4 regions of the Streptomyces sp. NPDC001406 genome follow, and region 3 is predicted to be linked to each of the others. Evidence: riboswitches for the same ligand, from Rfam matches in the RefSeq annotation. Region 3 holds a riboswitch; each other region holds the start of a gene.

Evidence for each region. A riboswitch is a leader RNA that binds a small molecule or an ion and turns the genes downstream of it on or off. The one in region 3 is predicted to bind cyclic di-AMP.
Region 1: another riboswitch for cyclic di-AMP. It lies ahead of ACFY1J_RS04640 (M23 family metallopeptidase); the one in region 3 lies ahead of ACFY1J_RS32950 (NlpC/P60 family protein).
Region 2: another riboswitch for cyclic di-AMP. It lies ahead of ACFY1J_RS31675 (C40 family peptidase); the one in region 3 lies ahead of ACFY1J_RS32950 (NlpC/P60 family protein).
Region 4: another riboswitch for cyclic di-AMP. It lies ahead of ACFY1J_RS37600 (transglycosylase SLT domain-containing protein); the one in region 3 lies ahead of ACFY1J_RS32950 (NlpC/P60 family protein).

Annotation. Positions count from the first base shown of each region.
Region 1 is NZ_JBIAWG010000002.1:123,532-127,886, forward strand. It holds gene ACFY1J_RS04635 (M16 family metallopeptidase) at 1-1,113, shown strand, start outside; cyclic di-AMP (ydaO/yuaA leader) riboswitch at 1,316-1,479, shown strand; gene ACFY1J_RS04640 (M23 family metallopeptidase) at 1,492-2,247, shown strand; gene ACFY1J_RS04645 (GntR family transcriptional regulator) at 2,436-3,131, shown strand; gene ACFY1J_RS04650 (HPr family phosphocarrier protein) at 3,278-3,559, opposite strand; gene ACFY1J_RS04655 (GNAT family N-acetyltransferase) at 3,738-4,355, shown strand, end outside.
Region 2 is NZ_JBIAWG010000014.1:119,688-124,042, forward strand. It holds gene ACFY1J_RS31665 (ATP-dependent Clp protease proteolytic subunit) at 119-754, shown strand; gene ACFY1J_RS31670 (hypothetical protein) at 763-1,071, shown strand; cyclic di-AMP (ydaO/yuaA leader) riboswitch at 1,376-1,598, shown strand; gene ACFY1J_RS31675 (C40 family peptidase) at 1,602-2,075, shown strand; gene ACFY1J_RS31680 (LysE family translocator) at 2,145-2,765, opposite strand; gene ACFY1J_RS31685 (LysR family transcriptional regulator) at 2,881-3,804, shown strand; gene ACFY1J_RS31690 (ATP-binding protein) at 3,808-4,266, opposite strand.
Region 3 is NZ_JBIAWG010000015.1:108,117-112,471, forward strand. It holds gene pcrA (DNA helicase PcrA) at 1-2,296, opposite strand, end outside; cyclic di-AMP (ydaO/yuaA leader) riboswitch at 2,560-2,731, shown strand; gene ACFY1J_RS32950 (NlpC/P60 family protein) at 2,740-3,942, shown strand.
Region 4 is NZ_JBIAWG010000019.1:178,288-182,642, reverse strand. It holds gene ACFY1J_RS37615 (CHRD domain-containing protein) at 1-418, opposite strand, end outside; gene ACFY1J_RS37610 (polyprenyl synthetase family protein) at 543-1,553, opposite strand; gene ACFY1J_RS37605 (hypothetical protein) at 1,779-1,934, shown strand; cyclic di-AMP (ydaO/yuaA leader) riboswitch at 2,729-2,912, shown strand; gene ACFY1J_RS37600 (transglycosylase SLT domain-containing protein) at 2,918-3,403, shown strand; gene ACFY1J_RS37595 (HAD family hydrolase) at 3,462-4,268, opposite strand.

The sequences.
Region 1 (4,355 bases), on a different contig from region 3:
GAGCGCTGCGGCGCGACCCTGGACGCGCACGCCGACCATCCGGGCGTCCGGCTGAGCCTGGAGGTCCCCGCCTCCCGCCTCGGCAAGGCCCTCGGCCTGCTCGCCGACGCCCTCAGGGCACCCGCGTTCGACGAGAGCGAGGTGGACCGGCTGGTGCGCAACCGTCTCGACGAGATCCCGCACGAGCTGGCGAACCCCTCCCGTCGTGCCGCCAAGGAGCTCTCGAAGGAGCTGTTCCCGGCGACCGCGCGCATGTCGCGCCCGCGCCAGGGCACCGAGGAGACGGTCGAGAAGATCGACGCGGCGGCCGTCCGCGGCTTCTACGACCGGCACGTGCGGCCCGCCACGGCCACCGCCGTGGTCGTCGGCGACCTCACCGGCATCGACCTGGACGCGCTGCTCGGCGAGACCCTGGGCGAGTGGAACGGCTCCTCGGCGCAGCCGCGGCCCGTGCCGCCGGTGACCGCCGACGACACCGGCCGGGTCGTCATCGTGGACCGCCCCGGAGCCGTCCAGACGCAGTTGCTCATCGGCCGGGTCGGCGCGGACCGGCACGACCGCGTGTGGGCCGCCCAGGTGCTCGGCACGTACTGCCTCGGCGGCACCCTCACCTCCCGCCTGGACCGCGTCCTGCGCGAGGAGAAGGGCTACACCTACGGTGTGCGCTCGTTCGGGCAGGTCCTCAGGTCCGCCCCGGACGGCACGGGCGCCTCGCTGCTCGCCATCAGCGGCTCCGTGGACACGCCGAACACCGGTCCCGCGCTGCAGGACCTGTGGGCGGTGCTGCGCAAGCTCGCCGGGGAGGGCCTCACCGACGCCGAGCGCGACGTCGCCGTGCAGAACCTCGTGGGGGTCGCGCCGCTGAAGTACGAGACAGCGGCGGCCGTGGCGAGCACGCTGGCCGACCAGGTCGAGCAGTTTCTGCCGGACGACTACCAGGCGACGCTGTACCGGCAGCTCGCCGCCACCGGCACCGTGGAGGCCACCGCCGCGGTGGTCAACGCCTTCCCGGTGGACCGTCTGGTGACGGTCCTGGTGGGTGACGCCGCCCAGATCAAGGAGCCGGTCGAGGCTCTCGGCATCGGCGAAGTCACCGTCGTCCCGGCCGAGTAGAGGCACGCGCGCGTGGGTCCTGTCGGCCGACGGGCCGTCAGGACCCACGAACGTTTCTCCAAGATGTCCGAATTGGGGCGGAGGTTGCCTGTCTGCCCTGTGGGATGCGCTACAAAATCCGGCTTCGGTTTGGGGATCGAAAGACCGCCCGCATAGCGTCGTCCAGGCTGTTCGTCGGGCAGTGCGCCGCACCCGCGGCACCGGACAGTCATCGCCGAGTCCCCGTACGGCGCGAGCCAGGGGAGCCGGGGACCCACGCAGTCCCTGGGGTGAATCGGACACCCGCGCGTGCCGCGAGGGGGTCCGTAGGAGACCTTCCTGCTCCGAACCCGTCAGCTAACCCGGTAGGCGAGAGGGAAGGAAAGGACCAGCCACTACATGGCGTTCACCAGCGCCACCGGGAAGCACCGCCGTCCCGGCCGGATGCGCCGCACCACCGCCCGCGCGGCGGGCGTCGCGGCCCTCGCCACCACCGGTGCCGTCGGCACCCTCGCGGCCTCTCCGGCCCTCGCCGCCGAGCCCGCCCCCGCAGACACCGGTCTCACGCCGGTCATCACCATGGGCGACTCGGTCGCCGAGCAGATCGATGCCCAGGCCGCGGCCCAGGAGCAGGCCGCCGAGCAGAAGGCGGCCGAGGAGGCCGCGCGCAAGAAGGCCGTCGCCCTGGCGGAGAAGGAGCGCGAGGCCAAGGCGCGCGCCGCCCGCGAGGCCGAGCGCAAGCGGCTCAACGCGTTCGTGGCCCCGATCGCGAACTCGTATGTCTCCACCGGCTACAAGACCGGCGGATCCCTGTGGTCCTCCGGCTCCCACACCGGCATCGACTTCCACGCCTCCAGCGGCACCACCGTGCACGCGGTGGGCTCCGGCACGGTCGTGTCGACCGGCTGGGGCGGGTCGTACGGCAACCAGATCGTGATCCGGATGGCGGACGGCATGTACACCCAGTACGGCCATCTGTCGTCCATCGGCGTCTCCGTGGGCCAGAAGGTCCTCCCCGGCCAGCAGATAGGCCTCTCCGGCGCGACCGGCAACGTCACCGGGCCGCACCTCCACTTCGAGGCCCGGACGACCCCGGAGTACGGCTCGGACGTCGACCCCGTCGCCTACCTCCGCAAGCACGGCGTGAACGTCTGACGGCACCGCGCACCGCTTCCCGAAGCCCCGGCTCCCCGAGCCGGGGCTTTCGCCGTTTCGGCCGCCCCGCTGTCCAAAAAATATCCATGGATTCCGGCTCGCCATCGGAAATTCCCGTTGATTGCAATAGAGTCACGGAACACACGTCAATCGGCGACGTTTCACGGGGATTAAAGCGGAGGTCGGTCATGCGTATTCCGGCGAGCTCGGTATGCACGGCGATCAGGGACGACATCGTCGCCGGTGTCTACGAGCGCGGCGGCCGGCTCACCGAGGAACTCCTCGCGCGCCGCTACGGCGTCTCGCGCGTCCCCGTCCGCGAGGCGCTGCGCACCCTGGAGGCCGAGGGCTTCGTGGTGACCCGGCGGCACGCGGGCGCGTGCGTCGCCGAACCGACCGAGCAGGAGGCCGCCGACCTGCTGGAGATGCGCATGCTGCTGGAGCCGCTCGGCGCGTCCCGGGCCGCGCAGCGGCGCACCGAGGCCCATCTCAAGGTGCTGCGCGGCCTGGTGAGGCTGGGCCAGGAGCGGGCCAGGCGGGGCAACAGCGAGGATCTGCGCTCCCTGGGCGGCTGGTTCCACGAGACGCTCGCGCAGGCCTCCGGCAGTCACGCCCTGACCTCGATGCTGACCCAGCTGCGGCACAAGATCGCTTGGATGTACACGGTGGAGGCGCCCGCCAACCCGGTGGAGTCCTGGACGGAGCACGGCGCCATCGTGGACGCGGTGGCGCGCGGCGACGGCGAGCGCGCACGGGCGATCACTGCGCTGCACACCGAGCGCGCGACATCCGCGCACCGATTGCGCTTTCCCGGCGGCGGGGACCGTCCGGACCGTGTGAGGACTTCGCAACATGCCGTAAACATGTCGGGCCTGCGGCATTAACACGGGCGCCGTATACAAAGAAGGTATATTCGGCGGAGGTGCATTTCCGCTGCCCTGATTTCCGCGCGCCCGGAATTTCCATGAGAATACGGCGAAGCCGCGCCGCCCGAAAGGGCTGACGCGGCTCCGGCGTTCGGCGCGGTGGCTCAGACGGTCTCGGGCAGTTCCTCCAGGCCCTCGGCGACGAGCTTCGCGAGACGGTCGAGGGCGGCGTCCGCACCCTCGGCGTCGGAGGCGAGGACGATCTCCTCGCCGCCCTGGGCGCCCAGCCCGAGGACGGCCAGCATGGAGGCCGCGTTGACGGGGTTGCCGTCGGCCTTGGCGATCGTCACGGGGATGCCGGAGGCCGTGGCGGCCCGGACGAAGATGGAGGCGGGGCGGGCGTGGAGGCCCTCGGCCCAGCCGACGTTGACGCGGCGCTCAGCCATGTGATGCTGCCCTTCACTGTTCAGGGTTGTCTAGACCAGTTTCCCATATCGTGAAGCATGCCCGGAGCGGGCCTGTGCTCCGCTCCGGAGATGACGTCGGACCTCGGCCTCGATCCGACTTCCGTCCTCCACAGACTGCCTCGCGCCGTTGTCCGACGCGAGCCGTACTCTGGGGCCCATGCAGACCTCGGCGGGCCGGCAGGACCGGCACGAGTACCCCACTCACTGGGAGGCGGACGTAGTGCTGCGCGACGGGGGTACCGCGCGCATCAGGCCCATCACCGTTGATGACGCCGACCGCCTGGTCAGTTTCTACGAGCAGGTCTCGGACGAGTCGAAGTACTACCGCTTCTTCGCGCCGTACCCACGACTGTCCGCCAAGGACGTCCACCGCTTCACGCACCACGACTTTGTGGACAGGGTGGGACTCGCGGCCACCATCGGCGGCGAGTTCATCGCAACCGTACGCTATGACCGCATTGGCGTCGGCGGCATGCCCGCCTCCGCCCCCGCCGACGAGGCCGAGGTCGCCTTCCTCGTGCAGGACGCGCACCAGGGGCGCGGGGTCGCCTCCGCCCTCCTCGAACACATCGCGGCCGTCGCGCGCGAGCGCGGCATCCGCCGGTTCGCCGCCGAGGTGCTGCCCGCCAACACCAAGATGATCAAGGTGTTCACGGACGCCGGCTACACCCAGAAACGCAGCTTCGAGGACGGCGTCGTACGCCTGGAGTTCGACCTCGAACCCACCGACCGCTCGCTCGCCGTGCAGCGCGCGCGGGAGCAGCGCGCGGAGGCG
Region 2 (4,355 bases), on a different contig from region 3:
CCGGCGGCCCGCAGGTTCTGCGTCGCGGACGGACCCTTGCACCCACACTCTGTACGTCCTGTACATTTTCTACAGAGAGCTCTGCCGGAGTCGGCTCTGCCGCGAGGAGGGGTACGCCATGTCCCGACCGTCCGCCCGCTATGTCCTGCCCGAGTTCACCGAGCGCACCAGCACGGGTCACCGCACGCTGGATCCGTACTCCAAGCTGCTGGAGGAGCGGATCGTCTTCCTGGGCACGCCGATCGACGACACATCGGCGAACGACGTGATGGCGCAGTTCATGCATCTCGAACACGACAACCCGGACCGGGACATCTCGCTGTACGTGAACTCGCCCGGCGGCTCGTTCAGCGCCATGGCGGCGATCTACGACACGATGCGGTACGTCGGCTGCGACGTGGAGACGATCTGCCTGGGGCAGGCCGGCTCGTCCGCCGCGGTGCTGCTCGCCGCCGGGACACCGGGCAAGCGGTTCGCGCTGCCCGGCGCGCGTGTGCTGATCCGGCAGCCCTCGCTGCCCGAGCCCGTGCAGGGCCAACCGAGTGACCTCGTCATCCAGGCCGAGGAGTTGGCCCGGACCCGGGACCTCCTCGAAGGAATGCTCGTTCGGCACACAGGACGCGGCCCCGAGCAGGTCCACGAGGACCTGGAGCGGGATCTGATCCTGGACGCGCCGGGCGCGCTGGAATACGGGCTGGTGGACGGGATCATCCCCAGCCGCAAGGCCTCCCGCACCGCTCGGGACGCGGGGTGAGCCGGCGGATGCTGCCTCCGGAGTTGCCGCCACTGCCCGCCCTGACGCGGGCCGAGGGTGAGTTGATCGACCGTTACCTCGATGTGGTCGACCTGCTCGGCCGGATCAATCCGGCCCAGCACTCGGACACCTACCGCGGACTGCGGGCCGCCCAGGCGCTCGTCCGTGCGGCGGCGGAGTTGCGCGACGCGCTGACCCTCATGCACCAGCGCGGCGAGGCGGAGTTGCACGCGGCCACGTTGGCGCGCGCACTGCGGGTGCTGGACGGCGAGCGCCGGACCGCGAGGGTCACCGTCCCACCCCCCGCCGCCGATTGACGCACTGCCGTCCGCACCGGAGTTGAAACGACCCAAAAGACGTACCGCTGTTCGGAGTAGTCGCGGGTCCATTTCCGAGGCCGTGGAGGTTGCGCAACACGCTTGCCCGGAGGGGACGGTGAGGTGCTTCCGCGCTGGTCCGGGGGTACCTGACCCCCTCGACCATGACTCGAACACAGCGATGTCCACCCGAACGGGTGAGTGGTGAGTAACACCACAAATCCCCGATTCCATTGGGATTTTCGGACACCTGTGAGTGAAGATCCCTGTCTGACGACAAGCCCCCGCCACAGCGGCGGGGCGGTCCGGGCGGACGCCGAGTCCTGCCGCCGCCCGGATGACCGGTCGACAGGAGTGGATCGGCAGGAGTGGAGGACCCAAGCAAGACGGGTCGCCGGAACGGATGTTCGTTCGTCTGTTTGTTCGTTCCGAGCAGCCCTTGGGGTGAAGCCGCGGCAACGCGGCCGGGCAACTTCGCCAGCCCGAATCCGACAGGTCATCCTTCACAGGCGGCTGACGAAGGGTTGCGCATGACTGCGCTCAATCGTGTCCCGTCGCTCATGGCCCGGGCCGGTACGGCCTCGGCCCTCACCATCGCCGCCGTGGGCGGCTCGATCGTGGTTCCGGGTGTCGCCGCCGACGCGTCGGCCGCGACGATGGCGACGAAGGCACTCCAGGTCGCGGCTTCCAAGAAGGGGGCCCCCTACAAGTGGGGCGCCACCGGGCCGCGGAGGTTCGACTGCTCCGGGCTGACGCTGTACTCGTACAAGAAGGCGGGCAAGACCCTGCCCCGTACGGCCGCCCAGCAGTACAACAAGACCCACCACATCTCGGCCAAGAACCGCAAGGCCGGTGACCTCGTCTTCTTCCACTCGGGCTCCAGCGTGTACCACGTGGGGATCTACGCCGGGAAGGGGAAGATCTGGCACGCCCCGAAGACCGGGGACGTGGTGAAGCTGCAGAGGATCTGGACGAGGAGCGTCTGGTACGGCCGGGTCAGCTGACCCGCCCGAGGGGGTGGCGGGCCTTGTCGCACCGGCACCCCCTCGGGTCCGCTCCGGCCTGACCCGGTGTCACGCCAGGAGCGGTTCGAGGAGCAGGGCGGCACCGAGAACCGTCAGCGCCACACCGGTCGCCGACCGGAGGGCCATGGCGGCCCGCGGCCGGCGCAGCCATCGGCCGAGCCGGTCCACCAGCAGCGCCACCGTGGGGAACCACACCAGGGTCAGCCCGATCACGATCAGCGCGAGCAGCAGGGTCCTGGGCAGCGCGGCACTGCCCGCCGGTACGAACTGGGGCAGCAGGCTGAGAAAGGTCAGCGAGGCCTTGGGGTTGAGGGCGTTGGTCATGAACCCCTGACGCAGCGGGTTCGCGGCCGAGGGCGTGCCACTGTCCGTGTCGCCGCCTTGCGGCTGCCGCAGCGACCACAGCGTCCGCCCGCCCAGATACAGCACATACGCCCCGCCGAGCAGTTGCAGAGCGCGGAACAGCGGGGGCACGGCGACCAGGACCGTGGCGACCCCCGCGGCCACCAGAGCCGTGTGGACGAGCAGCCCGCCCGCGATGCCGAGCGCACAGGCGATGCCCGCCCGGCGGGAGACCAGTGCGTTGCGTACGACGACGGTGAAGTCGGCGCCGGGCATGGCGACCATGCCGGCGGCGATCCCGGTGAAGGCGATGAGCTGTCCGTCCATGGCTGCCAGCCTGCCGTGGACAGGCCTTCAGCAGGTATTTCGGATATCCTGGGTAAGCCTTAAGCGTTCCTTTGGGCTCGCATTCTTCGGACATCCCTCTGGGCAGGCAACCGGTATGTACGACCCCACCCGACTCGCCGCCCTCGTCGCGGTCGCGGAGGCGGGGTCCATCACGCGTGCCGCCGAACGGCTCGGCTACACACCTCCCGCCCTCTCCCAGCAGCTGGCCAAGCTGGAGCGGGAGGCGGGGACGGCGCTGCTGGTCCGGCACCACCGCGGGGCGCGGCTGACGGACGCGGGCGAGCTGCTGGTGGCCCGGGCCCGCCGGGTGCTGGACGAGTTGGAGCGGGCCCGGCACGAACTGGCCCGGCTGGCCGGTCTGTCGGGCGGCACACTCCGGCTCGGTACGTTTCCGACGGCCGGGATCCATCTGCTGCCGCCGGTGCTGAGCGCGTTCCGCCGGGCGCATCCGGATGTGGAGCTGTCGGTGGCGGACTACGATCCGCCGGCCGGCGTGGCGGCGGTGGCGGCCGGGGCGGTGGACCTGGCGCTGACGCATGCGTATCACCCGGCGGAGCCGGTTCCGGTGCCGTCCTCGGTGGGTCTGGAGCCGGTGCTGGTGGAGGAGTTGGTCCTGGTGACCGCCCCGGGGCATGCCCTGAGCAGTGACTCCTCCCGGCTGCCGCTGTCGGGGCTTGCGGGGCAGCCGCTGGTCAGCATGGCTCCGCAACTGCCTGCCCGGCAGGGCGTGGAGGCGCTCCTGGCGCAGGCGGGGGCCACGCCGTCCGTGCTCGTGCCGACCCCCGGCTACGCCGTGGTGTGCGCGCTGGTGAGTGCCGGGCTCGGCGTGGCCGTCGTACCGGAGATGGTGGCGCGGACGGCGGTCACTCCGGTCGGGGTGCGCCCGCTGGGGGCGGGAGAACTGCGTCGTACGATCTCGGTCGCGTACCGGGCCGAGGAGGTGGCTCCGGCCGCCGACGCCTTCCGGGCCCTGCTGCGCGGGGCGTTCGGGCGTGCGCATCGGATTCCGGGGGCCTGAGTGTTACGGCTCCTGCTGTCCGGCCGCCGTGACCGGCTGGGCGGGTACCGTCCAGGGAAGTTCGATCGAGACGGTCTTGCCGCCCTCGCGGGTGGGCCGGACCCGTAGCTTGCCGCCGCATTCGGCGGTGAGCCAGCGGATGATCACCATGCCGCGGCCGTTGTCCTGCTGGACGGCGGCGGGGAGTCTCTTCGGGAAGCGTGGATGGCTGTCGGTGACGCCGATACGCAGGTGTTCGTCACGATCGAGCACGAGGTCCACCGTGAAGGTGGGTGACTGACCGAAGGTGTGCTGTACGGCGTTGGTGGCGAGTTCGGAGACGATGAGCCGGACCGTGTCGGCCACTTCCGTGTCCGGTGGCAGACCCCATTCCGCGAGAGTGGCCAGCACATAGGAACGGGCCGCGGCGACCGAGGCGGGATCGCTCGGCAGAGTGACGGATGCTTCCAGATGGTCTGCCATGACGACGTCGTCCCTTTCCCACGGGACCGCAGTCCGGCACGGAGCCGGATGGTTCGAGTACGGTCCCGGACTGGTGCTTCGTCGTCAGA
Region 3 (4,355 bases):
ACGCCGACGAGCGGGAGCGGGACGAGGACAGCGAGGCCGCCACACCGGAAGCCGGTCCGGAGGAGACCGGCGCCGCCGCTCCCGTCCGCTTCCACTGCACATGGGCGGGCGGGATCTCCTCCAGGAAGCGGGAGGGCGGGTTGTACGACGGCTGTCCCCAGGCGCTGCGCAGCGACGACCGCGTGAGATACAGCCGCTCCCGCGCGCGGGTGATGCCGACGTACGCCAGGCGCCGCTCCTCCTCCAGCTCCTTGTTCTGGCCGAGGGCGCGCATGTGCGGGAAGACGCCGTCCTCCATGCCGGTGAGGAAGACGACCGGGAACTCCAGGCCCTTGGCGGTGTGCAGGGTCATCAAGGTGATGACGCCCGAGCCCTCCTCGTCCTCGTCGGGGATCTGGTCCGAGTCGGCGACCAGCGCGACCTGCTCCAGGAAGTCGGCCAGCGTGCCTCCCGGGGCGGCAGCCCCTGATGTCGCCGCACCCTCCTCGCGCTCCTGCTCGAACTCCAGGGCCACGGCGGCGAGTTCCTGGAGGTTCTCGATGCGGGTCTCGTCCTGCGGGTCGGTGGAGGCCTGCAACTCGGCAAGATAGCCGGTGCGTTCGAGGATCGCCTCAAGGACCGTGGCCGGCCCCGCGCCGGACTCGACGATCGTACGGAGGTCCTCCATCAGCACGTTGAACCGCTTGACGGCGTTCGTCGAGCGCGCCGCCATGCCGTATGCCTCGTCGACCCGGCGCAGCGCCTGCGGGAAGCTGATCTTCTCGCGCTGGGCGAGGGCGTCGATCATCGCCTCGGCACGCTCGCCGATACCGCGCTTGGGGACGTTGAGGATCCGGCGCAGCGGCACGGAGTCCTCCGGGTTGGCCAGGACACGCAGGTAGGCCAGGACGTCCCGGACCTCCTTGCGCTCGTAGAAGCGGACGCCGCCGACGACCTTGTAGGGCAGGCCGACGCGGATGAAGACCTCTTCGAAGACACGGGACTGGGCGTTGGTGCGGTAGAAGACGGCGACGTCGCCCGCCTTCGCCTCGCCCGCGTCCGTGAGACGGTCTATCTCGTCGGCGACGAACTGTGCCTCGTCGTGCTCGGTGTCGGCGACATAGCCGGTGATCCGCGCACCCGCGCCCGCGTTGGTCCACAGGTTCTTGGGGCGGCGGGACTCGTTGCGCTCGATGACCGCGTTTGCGGCGGAGAGGATCGTCTGGGTGGAGCGGTAGTTCTGCTCCAGGAGGATCGTCGTCGCGTTCGGGTAGTCCTCCTCGAACTGGAGGATGTTGCGGATCGTCGCGCCGCGGAAGGCGTAGATGGACTGGTCGGCGTCACCCACGACGCACAGCTCGGCGGGCTGGAGGTCGTGCTCGCTCGGCGGTACGTCCACCGGGTGCCCGGCGGTGCCGACGAGCTCGCGCACGAGGGCGTACTGGGCGTGGTTGGTGTCCTGGTACTCGTCGACGAGGACGTGGCGGAAGCGGCGGCGGTAGTGCTCGGCAACGTCCGGGAAGGCGCGCAGCAGGTTGACCGTCGTCATGATCAGGTCGTCGAAGTCGAGGGCGTTCGCCTCGCGCAGCCGCGACTGGTACATGGCGTAGGCCTGGGCGAGGGTCTTCTCGAAGCCGTCGGTGGCTCGGGCGGCGAAGTCCTCCTCGTCGATCAGCTCGTTCTTCAGGTTCGAGATCTTGGCGCTGAAGGACTTCGGCGGGAAGCGCTTGGGATCGAGCTCCAGGTCGCGGCAGACCAGGGCCATCAGGCGCTTGCTGTCGGCGGCGTCGTAGATCGAGAACGACGAGGTGAAGCCGAGCTTCTTGCTCTCGCGGCGCAGGATGCGCACACACGCGCTGTGGAAGGTCATCACCCACATCGCGTTCGCGCGCGGGCCGACGAGGTGCTCGACGCGCTCCTTCATCTCGCCCGCGGCCTTGTTGGTGAAGGTGATCGCGAGGATCTGCCCCGGGTGCACGTTCCGCTCGGCCAGCAGGTGGGCGATGCGGTGCGTGAGCACACGGGTCTTGCCGGAGCCGGCGCCGGCCACGATGAGCAGGGGGGAACCGGCGTGCACGACGGCCGCGCGCTGGTTCTCGTTCAGCCCCTCCAGCAGCGCCGCTGCGTCGATCACCGGGCGCGGGGCGCCGTCGCGGTAGTAGTCGTCCCGGTCCGGCGGCACGTCGAACTTCCCGCCGAACAGATCGTCCGGAACCGACTCCGGAGCGTGATCGTCCTCGGGCGGCGGGGGCTCCTCCTCGCGCCCGTGAGGGGTCTGGAGGTCCGCCAGGAAGCTGTCGTCAAAGAGGCTGCTCATCGCTCTCCGAGTCTAGGGCGCCCCACCGACAAACGGCCGCCGCCCCGGAAACAGGACCGGCCCCGCGCGCGGGGGGATCTTCCCGATGCATGAGCCGGACAACTGTCTCACGCTCCGGAGGCATGCTGTCACACGGGCGGAATTCTGCATCAGGTCACAAAAATGTATCGGGCATATCGCCCATCAACCTTCACACGGGCCACACCAGTTGGCTACCGTCTCGGGCGGGCCGTACGACCCCCACCGGCGAACGTCGCCGGGCCGCGCGGCCTCCGCCGAGTCCGGTGTGCCCGCCACGGCAGCCGGAGCCGGGGACCCAACCGACCTTGGGGTGAATCGGCCCAACCTCCACCCGGAGAAAGGCCGTAGGGCAACCCTTCCGAACCACCCGCCCGAACCCGACAGCTAACTCGGTAGGCGGAACATGGAAGGAGTCGCCTCCCTTGGCGTCGCACCGCAAGTCGCGCCCCGCGAGTGCCCTGGTAACAGGAATACGCACCCCCGCCATCGCCACCGCCGCGCTCACCTCCGTGGCCCTGCTCTCCCAGACCGCCAACGCCACGCCCTCCGCCGACGGCAAGCCGAGCATCGAGGAAGTCGAGAAGAAGGTCGACGACCTCTACCGCCAGGCGGAGTCGGCGACCGAGAAGTACAACGCGGCCAAGGAGAAGTCCGGCCAGCAGCGCAAGAACGTCGACACCCTGCTGGACGACGTGGCGCGGCGCACGGACAAGCTCAACAAGGCGCGTGAGGAACTGGGTACGTTCGCCGCCGCCCAGTACCGCACCGGGACCGCCGCGCCCGACACCGCCACCTTCCTGCTCTCGAACTCCCCGCAGGACTACTTCGACCAGACCCAGCTGATGGGCCGGATGACCTCGCGGCAGAAGGGCGCGATCGACGACTACATCACACAGCAGTCGGCGACCATGAAGAAGCGGCAGGAAGCCGCCAAGAGCCTCCAGACGCTGACCGAGTCGCAGAACGAGCTGAAGACGGCCAAGGCCACCGTCCAGAAGAAGCTCTCCTCGGCGCGCGAACTGCTGTCCAAGCTGACGGCGCAGGAGAAGGCCCGGCTCGCCGCGATCGAGAAGCAGAAGCAGGAGGAGGCCGCGCGCCAGGCCGCGGAGCTGGCCAAGAAGCAGGCGGCCGCGGAGGCGGCGAAGAAGGCCGCCGCCGCGAGCTCCTCGAGCTCGTCCAGTTCTTCGGGCTCCTCGGGTTCCTCGGACTCGTCCACCTCGACGGGTTCGACGGGCTCGACCGGCTCGACCTCGGACTCCACGTACGCCACCAAGGCGGAGAAGGCGATCGCCTTCGCCCGCGCCCAGATCGGCAAGCCGTACGTCTGGGGCGCCACCGGCCCCGACTCCTACGACTGCTCCGGCCTCACCTCGGCCGCCTGGCGGGCCGCGGGCGTCAGCCTTCCGCGCACCACCTGGGACCAGGTCAACGCGGGCACCACGGTCTCGCTCACCAATGCCGAGCCCGGCGACCTGATCTTCTTCTACGACGACATCAGCCACGTCGGCATCTACATCGGCAACGGCATGATGATCCACGCCCCGAAGCCCGGCGCCTACGTCCGCGAGGAGTCGATCTACTACGGCGGCGCGTCGATCATCCACAGCGTGGTGCGGCCGGCGTGAGAGACCTCCGTGGGGCAGGGGCGCGAGCGCTGCAGCCGTGGTGATGCGAGCGCCGCGGCCGTCGTGAACCGCAGGCGCACGCGACCCTGTCCCGCACCCGCGCGTTTTTCCCGGCACGCGCGCGCGTGCCCCGCTCGCAAGGCGCGCGCGGCTCCCTAGCATCGGGCCCATGCCCGCCTCCTCACCCCTTCGCGCCTGGTGGAAGCGGCGCCCGCCGGCGGCCGGGGCCGCCGTGATGGCGACCGGCATCGTGTCGGTCGGGCTGCAGCTGGCGGGGTACGAGGCACTGTCCCTGATCGCCCTCGCGATGGCCTCGGTCGCCTGGCTGGCGTCGGCCGTGGACTTCACCGTGGGGCTGCTGTGGCAGCGCAGGCGCTGGGTGGCCGAGGCGCGGACGCCGGGCGCGCTCACCG
Region 4 (4,355 bases), on a different contig from region 3:
CGGGGTCGTTCACCGTGACGGTGCCGGTGAGGCTGTGCCGCCCCTGGGGAGCCTTGCCGAGCAGCTTCCCGAAGTTGATCCTGACGCCGCCGTTGGTGCCCTTGGCGCCCTGGTGGATGTGGAGATCGGTGGGCCTGCCGGTGCCGCGCCAGGCCACGGCGACGGACACCTTGTCCCCCTTGACCTCGATGAACTCCAGCGCCGCGCCGTCCTTGTCCCCCACGGCGGGGCCGCCCTCGACCGGCACCTCGTTGGCGCCCCGGAGGCTTGCGGCGAGGATGGTCGTTTCCTTGCCGGTGCGGCTCTCGCCGGCGGCGGCCGGGATCGCCGCGGCGGCGACACCGGCGGACGCGGCGATCGCGACGGCGGTGGCGACGAGGCCCTTGCGGCGCGCGATGAACGTTCCGTTCATACCCATGATTCGGTTTTCTCCCCGTATGCGGCTGACGCCCCCTGCGTCAGCTTCTGGGCATGGGTACGGAAGGGATCTTAGATTAGACTCAGTCCATAAATGCGACGTGCGTCACACCGCTCGACGGGAACTACCCGGCCCGGTGCACCACCGCGTCGCACAGTTCGAGCAGGGCGGCCTTGGCGTCGCACTCCGGCAGCGGGGCCAGCGCCGCCCGCGCGTCCTCCGCGTAGCGCACGGTGTCGCGCCGGGCCTGCTCCAGCGCCGGATGGCCACGGAGGGCGGCCAGCGCCTCGGCGTGGCGCGCGTCGTCGGTCAGGTCGGAGTCGAGGAGCTCGCACAGCGCGATGTCCTCGGCCAGCCCCAGCCGCTGCGCCCGCTCGCGCAGCCGCAGCACCGGAAGGGTCGGGATGCCCTCGCGCAGATCGGTGCCCGGCGTCTTGCCGGACTCGTGCGAGTCGGACGCGATGTCGAGCACGTCGTCCGCCAGCTGGAAGGCGACACCGAGCCGCTCGCCGTACTGGGTGAGCACGTCGACGACCGTCTCGTCGGCCCCCGACATCATCGCCCCGAACCGGCAGGACACCGCCACCAGCGAGCCCGTCTTGCCGCCCAGCACGTCCAGGTAGTGCTCGACCGGGTCCCGGCCGTCCGAGGGCCCCGCGGTCTCCAGGATCTGCCCGGTGACCAGCCGCTCGAACGCGAGGGCCTGGACCCGCACCGCCTCGGGACCGAGATCGGCGAGGATCTGCGAGGCACGGGCGAACAGGAAGTCACCCGTGAGAACGGCGACCGAGTTGCCCCAACGGGTGTTCGCGCTCTCGACACCGCGGCGCACCGCGGCCTCGTCCATCACGTCGTCGTGGTACAGCGTCGCGAGGTGCGTCAGCTCGACGACGACGGCCGAGGGCACGACACCCGGCGCGTACGGGTCGCCGAACTGGGCCGCGAGCATCACGAGCAGCGGCCGGAACCGCTTCCCGCCCGCCCTCACCAGGTGCTGGGCGGCCTCCGTGATGAACGGGACCTCACTCTTGGTGGCTTCGAGCAAGCCTTCCTCGACAGCCGCCAATCCGGCCTGGACATCGGCTTCCAGAGCCTGGTCCCGCACGCTCAGCCCGAACGGCCCGACGACGGTCACGTGGGGTCTCCTGTCTGCTGGTGTCTGCTGGCGATTACACGGTTTGTCGATAGGTCGCTGCCATCACTCAAGTCAGCGTATCCGGTCAGGTTTCGATCACCGATAGCGCCCACCGTTACAGCCCAGGCGGTATCGGATCACGACCGGTATGTTTTTGATCAGTTGATAAGGATTGATTTTTATCGACTCATCATGATGTGACACTGCTTGTCCCTATATACCCGCATGTACCCGGTCAGCCGGCGCCACGGGGCACCACCCATACACATCCGTACGTCCTCCCCCTACGAGACCACGCACGACGACATCCGCATCCCCCTGCCCGACAGGACACGGCTGTACGCGCGCGTATGGCGGCCCCTGCCGGACGAACCCTGGTGAGCGGGCCACGGCTACGCCTGGCGGGGCATGTGGCTGGAGCGCCTCGGCCCGCGAGGAGTACGACACGATCAGGGCCGCCGTGCTCGCGGTGGGCGGCCGGCACGACCCGTACCACGACACGGTCCTCCGTCCGGTCGAACACCTTCCGCGCGACCGCGTCCGCGGCATCGTCGGCCCCTGACCGCACGAATACCCCGACCGCGGCCGGCCGGCCCGGCGATCGGCTTCCTCCAGGAGACCCTGCGCCGGTGGGACCACCGGCTCAGGGACGGCACCCCGTCCGACGGTGCCTCCGCCCCGGCGGACCCCCTGGACCAGCCGCTCCCGCGCGCGTACGCCCTCGACTCCCGCCCCCCGGCCACGGCCTACGGCACCCTTCCCCGCCCGCCGGGTCGGCGAGCCGCTCCGACCCTCACCCCACGTGACGAGCGTCACGCACCGGCTCCGGGGCGCCCCCGTTCTCGCACGGTCCCCGATACACACGGACCGGACGTGGGAGAAGCGCGCCCCGCGGACCCCCGCGAACCCCCTGTGACCTGCATGTCTGATTTGCCGTGAATGTTATTCCGTGAGTTGGGTCACGCCGCCTTATGTCGCCCCACATCCGGCCAAACACCCGTTTGCCCTTTTCCTGTCGGCCAGTTGAGGCTGTGCAACCGCAAAGGATCAAGTGCCCCATACGCCTCAACCCAAGGTCAATTGGTGCGTTCTGTGAATCAGGTACTTGTTCCCGACATGTGCTCTCGCATAGCTTCCGGCCAGTCAGGCGGACGCCGAATCCTGCCGCCGCCGGACGTAACCCATCGACGAACTCATTTCGCGTAGGCAGGAGCGGGGGAACCCAGGTAGGCCGCCGGACCGGACGACACATGTCGCACGGAACGGCTCGGGGTGAAGTCGCGCAGCCTCAGGGCGGCACGGCCGGGCACCTCCCCGTCCGAACCCGACAGCTCACCTCGCAGGCGACGGAGAGGAAATCCCCCATGGCCGCTGCCGCTCAGCCCCGCCGCACCACCCGCCTCGTCCGCAAGCTCGCCGTCGCCGGCACCGGCGCCGCGGTGCTCGCCCTCCCGCTCATCGGCGCGACCACGGCCTCGGCCGCCCCCGCCACCACGCCCGCCGCGGCCGAAACGACCCTGGCCGGCTACCCGAACAACCTCGACGGCTGGATCCGCGAGTCCCTCGCCATCATGAAGGAAAGGCACATTCCGGGCACGTACAACGGCATCTACCGCAACATCATGCGTGAGTCGTCGGGCAACCCGCGGGCCATCAACCTGTGGGACTCCAACGCGGCCAAGGGCATCCCGTCCAAGGGCCTGCTCCAGGTCATCGACCCGACGTTCAACGCGTACCACGTGGTCGGAACGTCGTTCGACATCTACGACCCGGTCGCGAACATCACCGCCGCCTGCAACTACGCGGCCGCGCGGTACGGCTCGATGGACAACGTCTTCGGCGCGTACTGACGGACGCCACGGGGCGCGTGCTGACGGATCTCCCTCTCCCTCCCCCGCAACGGGAGAGCTAGGCAAAGAGTCTTTCGAGGACGACGGCGATGCCATCGTCCTCGTTCGACAAGGTGATCTCGTCGGCCACCGCCTTGAGTTCGGGATGGGCGTTGGCCATCGCCACACCACGGGCGGCCCAGTCGAACATCGGGATGTCGTTGGGCATGTCCCCGAAGGCGATGGCCTGCCGGGCACTCAGCCCCAGGTGTTCGGCGGCCAGCGCCAGTCCGGTCGCCTTCGTGATACCGCACGGCTGGAGCTCGACGGTCCCCGGCCCGGACATGGTGACCGTCGCCAGCGAACCCACGACGTCACGGGCGATCGCCGCCAACTCGTCGTCGGACAGGGCGTGATGGCGGAGCAGGACCTTGCTGATGGGTTCGCACCACAGATCGTCGCGCCGCGGGACCCGTACGGCGGGCAGGGTCGGGTGCGGCATCAGATACCCCGGCTCGATGAGCGTGAGCCCGTCCACCCCGTCCTGGTCGACGGCCACGTACACCTGACCCACCTCGGCCTCGATCTTGCCGAGCGCGGTCTCGGCCAACTCCCGGTCCAGGGTGACCGACCACAGCAGACGGTCCGCGCCGGCGTCGTACAACTGCGCGCCCTGTCCGCACACCGCGAGCCCCCTGCTGCCGAGTTCGTCGAGCAGCGGCCGCACTCTCGGCGCCGGGCGCCCCGTCACCACGAGATGCTGCGCACCGGCCTCCACCGTCCGCGCGAGGGCCGCGCGGGAGCGGTCGGAGAGGGTGTCGTCGCCGCGGAGCAGCGTTCCGTCCAGGTCGGTGGCGACGAGTGAATAAGCGGGGGGAGCGGCCATGATCAGAGAATACGGACAACATGCCGCTGCGACTCACCCCCGTCCCAGCCGTTGTTCTCAACCCCACGCGGTCCGCGCGGAGATGCC